One region of the Streptomyces sp. NPDC102279 genome, then DNA from elsewhere that is predicted to be linked to it. Evidence: riboswitches for the same ligand, from Rfam matches in the RefSeq annotation. Region 1 holds a riboswitch; each other region holds the start of a gene.
What was found. Region 1 has a riboswitch for cyclic di-AMP ahead of ACIRQH_RS36145 (transglycosylase SLT domain-containing protein). Riboswitches for the same ligand answer to the same signal wherever they lie in the genome.

Region 1 (2,191 bases):
CATCACCTTCGAGGAGGCGGAGGAGGCCGAGCCCCTCGGCGTGGTGGTCCCGGTGACGCTCGACGAGCCCCGCCCGGAGCGCCTGGTCCTGCGCGACGTGGCCGCGGGCACCTGGCGCCTCGACGTGGACCCCCGCTACGGCGGCACCCGCGTGTATCCCGACGGTCTGGAGTTCACGGAGGACGCGCGGGAGACGTACACGATCGACGAGTCGGACCCGCTGTCCGCCCGCGCCCGGTCCACCTGGTCGGTCCGGCTGCACCGCCCCGACCTGCCCTGGGACGCCCGCGTCGAGACGACGTCGGTCCTCACGTGCGACGCGCAGGAGTTCATCACCTCCAACGAGGTCGTCTGCCGGGACGGCGACGAGGTCGTCTTCCACCGGACCTGGGAGAAGCGCATCCCGCGCAGCGCGGGCTGAAAGAACCGGGCGGGGACGGCAGTTCACCGGCCGCCCCGCCCGGCCTCGACCCGGGAACCGTCAACTCCGCCTCCACGCGGCACATTTCACCGGCGCCCTCTCGGGCCCGCGCTCCGCCACCCCGCCGGTCTCGCGCGCCGCGCGCCCTGGCCGGTGGGCGTCCGGGAACTCCCCGCACCCCGAACAGTGGTGGCGTAATGCCCGACTTGCCCGGCATGCCGCCTTGATGACCCCCGGGCGCGTGAGTTGGGTCACGCGGGCGCCAGTGGATCACCCCGCACCCACTCCTTGCCACCCCCTTTGCCAAAGGCAAGTTGAGGATTCAATTCCGGCGTAATCGGACGTATCACCCTCGCCCTAAACAGGCAAAAGCGATCTTCACCGCCACATCAGGCCTTGTTCCCGACATGTGCAGTCGCATACGTTCTCGTCGCACCGAGCGGATCGCCTAATCCTGCCGCCGCCCGGTAACCCACCCACCCACGCACGGCAGGAGCGGGGGAACCGCAGGTAAGCCGCCGACCCGGGAGACCGGACCGGCTAGGGGTGAAGCCGCGCCCAAAAGCGCGACCGGGCATCTCCCGCCCGAACCCGACAGCTCACCTCGTAGGCGTCGGAGAGGACATTTCGTCATGCCCGCAGGTACGCACCGTCACGCCCGAACCACCTTCATCACCCGCGGAATGATCGCCGCCGGAACGGGCGCCCTCGCCCTCGCCCTCCCCCTCATGGGCGCGACCGGCGCCCACGCCGCGACCCCCCAGGTCGCGAAGACCGCCAAGACCGCGGTCGTCCCGAACGTCCAGCTCATCACCTACAAGGTGGTCGCAGGCGACACCCTGACCAAGATCGCGAAGAAGTACCCGTCGAGCGGCGGCTGGCAGAAGCTGTACGCGGCGAACCGCGCGGTCATCGGCGACAACCCCGGCCACCTCCGCACGGGCCTCACGCTGACCGTCGGCACGAAGACCCTGAAGGCGCCGGCCAAGGCGACCACGGCCGCCAAGACCACCGCCACCCAGGCCTCCGCCACCACCTACGCCAACAACCTGGACGGCTGGATCAAGCAGTCCCTGGACATCATGGGCAAGGCGGGCATTCCGGGCAGCTACGACGGCATCTACCGCAACGTGATGCGCGAGTCCTCCGGCAACCCCCAGGCCATCAACAACTGGGACTCCAACGCGGTCGCGGGCACTCCCTCGAAGGGCCTCCTGCAGGTCATCGACCCCACGTTCCAGGCCTACCACGTGGCCGGCACGTCGATGGACCCCTACGACCCGGTCGCCAACATCACGGCCGCCTGCAACTACGCCGCCGACAAGTACGGCTCGATCGACAACGTCAACGGCGCCTACTGATCGCACCGGCGCACCCGCGCCCTCGCACGACACCGGCCGGCGGCACCTTCGGGTCCGCCGGCGGTGGCGTACCGGCCCGTCCGGTGAACGACCGGTGCCGCGGGACGGTGGCGGACCGCGTGCGCTGGGCCGAAGCGGACCACGTGCGCGGGGCGGTGGCGGACCACTGGGCCGAAGCGGACCACGTGCACGGGATGGTGGCGGACCGCGTGCGCTGGACGGTCGCACGCCGGGAGTGCGAAGGGCGCAGCCCGGGGCGACGGCGGATGCCCCGGGCCGGCTCCCCTCCTAGAACCCGAAGATCCGTTCCAGGACCACCGCGATCCCGTCCTCCTCGTTCGAGAGGGTGACCTCGTCCGCCACGGCCTTCAGTTCCGGATGGGCGTTGGCCATCGCGACCCCGTGGGCC
Region 2 (2,191 bases), on a different contig from region 1:
GAGAGGATGCCGGTGGCCATGACGGCGGCCCCGGCGGCGGGCGCCCGCCGCGCCCACCAGGCGGGGATCTGAGGACGGTCGGGCGCATCCGGCATTTCGGGCATGCGCCCGATGCTAGGGACCGCGGGACCGGTTGCCGGTGGGGCACGCGTGCGTGGCGCCGATTTGGCCTTCACGCACGCGTGCCCCGTGGAAGTGGAAGGGGTCTAGGCGGGGCGCACCACGCTGTGGATCGCCGAGGTGCCGTCGTAGTAGATCGACTCCTCGCGGACGTAGGCTCCCGGCTTCGGCGCGTGGATCATCATGCCGTTGCCGATGTAGAGCCCGACGTGGCTGATGTCTTCGTAGAAGAAGACCAGGTCGCCGGGCTTGGCGTCGGCGAGGGAGACCGTCGTGCCGGCGTTCACCTGGTCGTAGGTGACACGCGGCAGGGAGACACCGGCGGCCTTCCAGGCGGCCTGGGTCAGGCCCGAGCAGTCGTAGGAGTCCGGCCCGGTCGCGCCCCACACGTACGGCTTGCCGACCTGTGCGCGGGCGAAGGCGAGCGCCTTGCCGGCCTTCGTCGCGTACGAGGGGTCCGTGGCCGTCGAGCCCGACGAGCCGGTCGTGCCGCCCGACGACGACCCCTGCTCGGTGGCCTTCTCCTTGGCCGCCTTCTCCGCCGCGGCCTGCTGCCGTGCCAGCTCCGCCGCCTTGGCGGCCGCCTGCTCCCGCTTCTTCTTCTCGATCGCCGCCAGCCGCGCCTTCTCCTCGGCGGTCAGCTTCGAGAGCATGTCGCGGGCCGCGGAGAGCTTGCGCTGCACCGTCGCCTTGGACGTCTTGAGCGCGCTCTGCGAGGTGGTCAGCGACTGGAGGCTCTCGCCGGCCTCCGTACGCTTCTTGGTGGTCGCCGCCTGCTCGGTGACGTAGTCGTCGACGGCCGCCTTCTGCCGGGTCGTCAGACGGCTCATCAGCTGCGTCTGGTCGAAGTAGTCCTGCGGGTCGTCGGCGAGCAGCAGCGTCGCGGTGCCGGGCGTGGAGGCTCCCGTGCGGTACTGCGCGGCGGCGAACGAACCCAGCTCCTCGCGCGCGGAGTTGAGTTTCTCGGTGCGCTCGGCGACGTCGTCGAGGAGGGTGTCGACGCGCTTGCGCTGCTTGGTGGTCTTCTCCCGGGCGGCGTTGTACTTGTCGGTGGCCGTCTCGGCCTGGTGATAGAGGTCGTTGACCTTCTTCTCGACCGCTTCGAGGCTGGGCCTCGGCTCGGCCGGGGGCGCGGCGTTCGCCGTCTGGGAGAGCAGGGCCACGGAGGTGAGGGCCGCCGTCGCGAGGGCCGGGGTCCGTATGCCTGCCATGCGCGAACCCGTAGGACGCGACTTGCGGTGCGACGCCAAGAGAGGCGACTCCTTCCGTCATCCGCCTACCGAGTTAGCTGTCGGGTTCGGGCGGGTGGTTCCGGAAGGTTTGCCCTACGGTCCTGGCCCCACGGGGCGGTCGGACCGATTCACCCCAGGTCGGTGGGTCCCCGGCTCCGGCCGCCTTGTGGGCGGGCCGAACTCGGCGGAGGCCGCTCGGCCCGGCGACGTTCGCCGGTTGCGGTCGGGCGGCCTTCCAGCACGCTAGCCAACTCGTGTGGCCCGTGTGAAGGTTCGAGTGCGATATGCCCGATACATTTTCGTGACCTTGGCCATGTGCACCGCCCCAGGCGCCGGACATGAGTGGTGTGTGCCACTTTGTGAGGCCGCCTCGGGTGCGGCTCCTCCTGGCGTCGCGACCGTGGCGGAGACGCGTCGCACCCGCTCCGACGTGCACTTACCGTCACGGTCCGGTCACGCGCGCGCGTCACGAGTCCGGGTCGAGTTCTCGGGGTGGCCGCGGTGTGTCAGTGGGGCGGCCTAGACTCGGAGAGCGATGAGCAGCCTCTTTGACGACAGCTTCCTGGCGGACCTCAAGCCCTCCGCGGCCCACGAGGACGAGCACCCGCCGCCGCCCGAGGACGAGCACGCGCCGGAGCCGGTCGCGGACGACCTGTTCGGCGGCCGGTTCGACGTGCCGCCGAGCCGTGACGCGTACTACCGCGACGGCGCCCACCGGCCCGCCGTGGACCCCGCCGCCCTGCTCGACGGGCTGAACGAGAACCAGCGCGCGGCCGTGATCCACTCCGGCTCCCCGCTGCTCATCGTGGCCGGAGCGGGCTCCGGCAAGACCCGCGTGC
Region 3 (2,191 bases), on a different contig from region 1:
CGTGGGGTCCGGCCTTCGGAGGCTGGCCTGCCGTCAGGAGCAGGTCGGGCGGAGGTGGCGTCAGCCGACGGCGACACCGTGCGAGCGCAGGTACGCGACCGGGTCGATGTCCGAGCCGTAGTCGGGCGTGGTGCGGATCTCGAAGTGCAGGTGCGGTCCGGTGACGTTGCCGGTCGCGCCGGAGAGGCCGATCTGCTGGCCCTCGGTCACGGCCTGGCCCGCCGAGACGGACAGGGACGACATGTGGGCGTACTGCGAGTACCGGCCGTCGGCGTGCTGGATGACGACCTGGTTGCCGTAGGCGCCGCCCCAGCCGGCGGAGACGACGGTGCCCGCGGCGATGGACTTGATGGTGGTGCCGGTCGGGACGACGAAGTCCGTGCCCGTGTGGTATCCGCTGGACCACATGCTGCCCGCCACCTTGTAGTTGGTGCCGATGGTGGCGCCGTCCACGGGGAGGGTGTAGCCCGAACTGTTGGTGGTGGCGGCCGTCTTGGTGGCGGTGCTCGCCGTGTCGGCCTTCTCGGCCGCGGGCTTCGCGGCGGCGGGCTTCGCAGCGGCGGGCTTCGCGGCGGCCGGCTTGGCGGCCGAGGGCTTCGCCGGGGCGGAGGCCTGCGGGGCGGAGGCCTTCGCGCCGAGGGACAGCTTCAGACCGGGGTGGATCAGCGACGGGTCGCTGCCGATGGCGGAGCGGTTGTCCGAGTAGATCTTCTTCCAGCCGCCGCTGACGTGCTGGGCGTCGGCGATCTTGGCGAGATAGTCGCCGGCCTTCACCGCGTACGTCTTCGACGTGCCTGCCTTCGCGGCGGCCGGGGCGACGGTCGCGGACTTCTCCGTGTGCTGCGTGACCGCGGAGGCCGGGGTGGCGGCGTGGGCGCCGGTGGCTCCCAGCAGCGGCAGCGCGAGTGCGGCGCCACCGGTTCCTGCCACGGCGATCGAGCGGGTGAAACGCAGGGACTTGGGACGGCGGTGCTTACCCTTCGCGGGCATGGCGTTTTCCTCTCCGGCGCCTGCGAGGTGAGCTGTCGGGTGCGGGCTGGAGATGCCCGGCCACGCGGCTGCATGGCTGTACCCCTAGCCTGTTCCGGAGACCGGACCAGGCGCGGAACCTGTGGGTCCCCCGCTCCTGCCGTGTACGGGTGAGTGCGGATTCCGGGCGGCGGCAGGATTGGGCGTCCGTCCGGATTGAGGCAGAACGTAAGCGAGATGCGAGCGCGCCGACAACTGTGTGCGGATTCTGTGTGCTCGCCTTTCTTGATCCATGCGGAATTCACCGTCACCCTCCGTGGAATGACGATCTTTCCGGGTTTTCAATCCGCCCGGAAACAAAGGCCGGTTACGAAATCCCGACGGCAACACATCGTCACGAATATGACGCTGCTCACGCGACCCGACTCACGTCGCCTTATTCCAGGGCCAGTTGCAATGAAGGCGCCATTTCGGACAGAACAGTCAGATGCGACGCAGGCGGATAACCGTCGCATCGAGATCGCCTCGCAGTCCGGCGTCCAGGCCGTGGTGCAGCAGCACCGCGCCACGGTGCACTTCGCCCGTTTCGACCCATTCGTACAAGCCCGCCGGGTCGAGCCCGCGCAACCTGACCGGGGCGGGCCGCACTCCGTGGTGCTGCGCCTGGAGCCAGGCGAGGACCACGGCCTCGTCGCCGAGCACGTACTGGACGGCGCTCAGGCCGCTCTCCGGGGGTCGCAGCCGGTAGAGGTCGCCCTGCTGCACGACCGGCCGGATCTCCTTGTACAGCTCGACCCAGTCCCGCGCCTCCGCCAGTTCCTCCGCGCTCCACCGGGTGAGATCGCCGCCGACGCCGAGGACCCCGGCCATGGCGCTCACGAAGCGGAAGCGCAGCGAGCTGACCCGGCCGTTGAGCAGGCTGTTCGGGCTGTCCGTGACCCAGGCGGCCATGACGCGGGCCGGATGGATCTGGCTGAAGCCGTGCTGGATGGCGAGCCGGTCGAGCGGGTCGGTGTTGTCGGAGGTCCACACCTGGTCGGTACGGGCCATGACACCGAGATCGATCCGGCCGCCGCCACCGGAGCACGACTCGAAGGCGACGCCGGGGTGCGCCGCGCGCAGCCGGTCGAGGAGGGCGTAGAAGGCCTCGACGTGGGCCACCCAGAGCTTCTGCGGATAGCGCTCGCCGGGCCAGCCCGCGTCCGTGAAGGAGCGGTTGAAG
Region 4 (2,191 bases), on a different contig from region 1:
CCGCCTCGCCGGAGGTGACCGAGAACACCGCGAAGTCCGGCGACTCGCAGGACGCGGACAGCTCGGACAAGGCGACGGCCGATGCATCCAAGTCGGGCAAGTCGGACAAGTCCGGTCGGAGCGGCACCTCTTCGGAGGCCTCCGGGGACGCGTCCGCCGCGCCCGGGCGGCACCGTGGCAGCGCCGACGAGGACGCGACGGACGCCGCCACCGACGGCCGTACGGACAGCGCGTCCGGACGGCACGCCTCGCGCGGCTCGGACGACGCGCGCGACGCCGGCGACGACACCTACGTCGTGCGCGCCGGCGACAGCCTCTGGACGATCGCCGACGACCTTGACGTCACGGGCGGATGGGCCGACCTGTACGCCGCGAACGAGAAGACCGTGGGCATCGATCCCGACCTCATCCTTCCCGGTCAGAGCCTTGCTGTTGATAGCGAAACGGTCGAAAAGTAGCGGGAGTTCGCGTCATGGTTCGCTGGGGAATGTCCGGTTTGGTGCGAGTGAGACATGAGTCTCAGAAGCCCTGATCGTCTTTGAAAATCAGGCGATCGACTGCTTACGGTCGTGACCGCTCGCCACAGCGGGCCCCGACGGTCGCAACGCCGAATCCTGCCAGCGGCCGTACGGGAACAGTCGTCGCGTCAAGCGCCGTAGGCAGGAGCGGGGGACCCAAGGTAAGTGCCGTGACCGGGAGTTGAGAGACACCCGGGGACGGCTTGGGGTAAAGCCGCGCGCCGTGGTCCCGAGACGGGACCGGGACGTGCGGCCGGGCAACTCAACCGGCCCGAACCCGACAGCTCACCTCGCAGGCGTCGGTGAGGGGATCACTCGATGCTGTTTTCCAGCAAGGGCAAGCACCGCCGCCCGAACAAGGCCACCCGTGTCGCCACGCTCGCCGGTGTCACCGGTGTCGCCATCGCCGCCCCGCTGATGGCCGCGGGCAACGCCTCCGCCGCGACCGGCTCCGAGTGGGACGCCGTCGCCCAGTGCGAGTCCGGCGGCAACTGGTCGATCAACACCGGCAACGGTTACTACGGCGGCCTGCAGTTCTCGTCCTCCACCTGGGCCGCGTACGGCGGTACCGCCTACGCCTCCACCGCCGACCAGGCCTCGAAGTCGCAGCAGATCACCGTCGGCGAGAAGGTCCTCGCCGCGCAGGGCAAGGGTGCCTGGCCGACCTGCGGCACCGGCCTGTCGAGCGCCGCGTACAGCGGTGGCAGCTCCACCCCCTCGACCCCCTCGACCTCCTCCGGCTCCTCGGCGTCCGCCGGCTCGGACACCCGTACGTCGGAGCAGCCCGCCTCCCGTTCGCAGGAGCGCCCGGCCGCCAAGAAGACCGTCACCACCCCGACCGGCAAGAAGGTCAAGAAGGGTGACGGCGAGTACAAGGTCGTCAAGGGCGACACCCTCAGCTCGATCGCCGAGAAGAAGCACGTCAAGGGCGGCTGGCAGAAGCTGTTCAAGCTGAACCACGACATCGTGGACGACGCCGACTTCATCTTCCCGGGCCAGCAGCTGCACCTCCGCTGAGCGAGGCCGCACACCGGCCGGACGTGGTCGCCCTCGGCGGACGGCGACCACGACCCGGCCCCGCGGCTCCGCCCGGCTGCGGGACGGCCCCCTCGCGGGCCCGCTCTCCGGGCCTGATCCCCACCGAGGGTCCCCGTCCCCACGGACTCCCCGCTCCGGCGCGTGTTCCCCCGTACGCGCCGGAGCGGGGTTTTTCATTTCTTTTTTTGTTCCGATCGGGAACAATATGTACCGTGAGTTCTGCCCAAGGGATGGTCGATCGGCTGGCCGATCCCCCTGGGCCGGTTAGGCTCATCCCGCAGGACTAGGGACTCGCCAAGCCCTGCGTACCCGCGTCACATCCCAGAAGGAGATGCTCGTGCCGTCCATCGACGTCGTCGTAGCCCGGGAAATCCTGGACTCCCGAGGCAACCCCACGGTCGAGGTCGAGGTCGGCCTCGACGACGGCAGCACGGGTCGTGCCGCCGTTCCGTCCGGCGCCTCCACCGGTGCCTTCGAGGCCATCGAGCTCCGCGACGGTGACCCCAACCGCTACCACGGCAAGGGTGTCGAGAAGGCCGTCCTCGCCGTCATCGAGCAGATCGGCCCGGAGCTCGTCGGCTACGACGCCACCGAGCAGCGCCTGATCGACCAGGCCATGTTCGACCTGGACGCCA

Region 2: another riboswitch for cyclic di-AMP. It lies ahead of ACIRQH_RS27320 (NlpC/P60 family protein); the one in region 1 lies ahead of ACIRQH_RS36145 (transglycosylase SLT domain-containing protein).
Region 3: another riboswitch for cyclic di-AMP. It lies ahead of ACIRQH_RS06690 (peptidoglycan DD-metalloendopeptidase family protein); the one in region 1 lies ahead of ACIRQH_RS36145 (transglycosylase SLT domain-containing protein).
Region 4: another riboswitch for cyclic di-AMP. It lies ahead of ACIRQH_RS15305 (transglycosylase family protein); the one in region 1 lies ahead of ACIRQH_RS36145 (transglycosylase SLT domain-containing protein).

What each region holds. Positions count from the first base shown of each region.
Region 1 is NZ_JBIWLU010000017.1:178,702-180,892, reverse strand. Features, by position in the region: gene ACIRQH_RS36150 (CocE/NonD family hydrolase) at 1-421, shown strand, start outside; cyclic di-AMP (ydaO/yuaA leader) riboswitch at 889-1,049, shown strand; gene ACIRQH_RS36145 (transglycosylase SLT domain-containing protein) at 1,054-1,782, shown strand; gene ACIRQH_RS36140 (HAD family hydrolase) at 2,071-2,191, opposite strand, start outside.
Region 2 is NZ_JBIWLU010000011.1:38,792-40,982, forward strand. Features, by position in the region: gene ACIRQH_RS27315 (tellurite resistance/C4-dicarboxylate transporter family protein) at 1-95, opposite strand, end outside; gene ACIRQH_RS27320 (NlpC/P60 family protein) at 207-1,370, opposite strand; cyclic di-AMP (ydaO/yuaA leader) riboswitch at 1,378-1,549, opposite strand; gene pcrA (DNA helicase PcrA) at 1,888-2,191, shown strand, end outside.
Region 3 is NZ_JBIWLU010000002.1:734,221-736,411, forward strand. Features, by position in the region: gene ACIRQH_RS06690 (peptidoglycan DD-metalloendopeptidase family protein) at 61-990, opposite strand; cyclic di-AMP (ydaO/yuaA leader) riboswitch at 995-1,152, opposite strand; gene ACIRQH_RS06695 (alpha-galactosidase) at 1,453-2,191, opposite strand, start outside.
Region 4 is NZ_JBIWLU010000005.1:557,828-560,018, forward strand. Features, by position in the region: gene ACIRQH_RS15300 (transglycosylase family protein) at 1-458, shown strand, start outside; cyclic di-AMP (ydaO/yuaA leader) riboswitch at 642-832, shown strand; gene ACIRQH_RS15305 (transglycosylase family protein) at 837-1,535, shown strand; gene eno (phosphopyruvate hydratase) at 1,888-2,191, shown strand, end outside.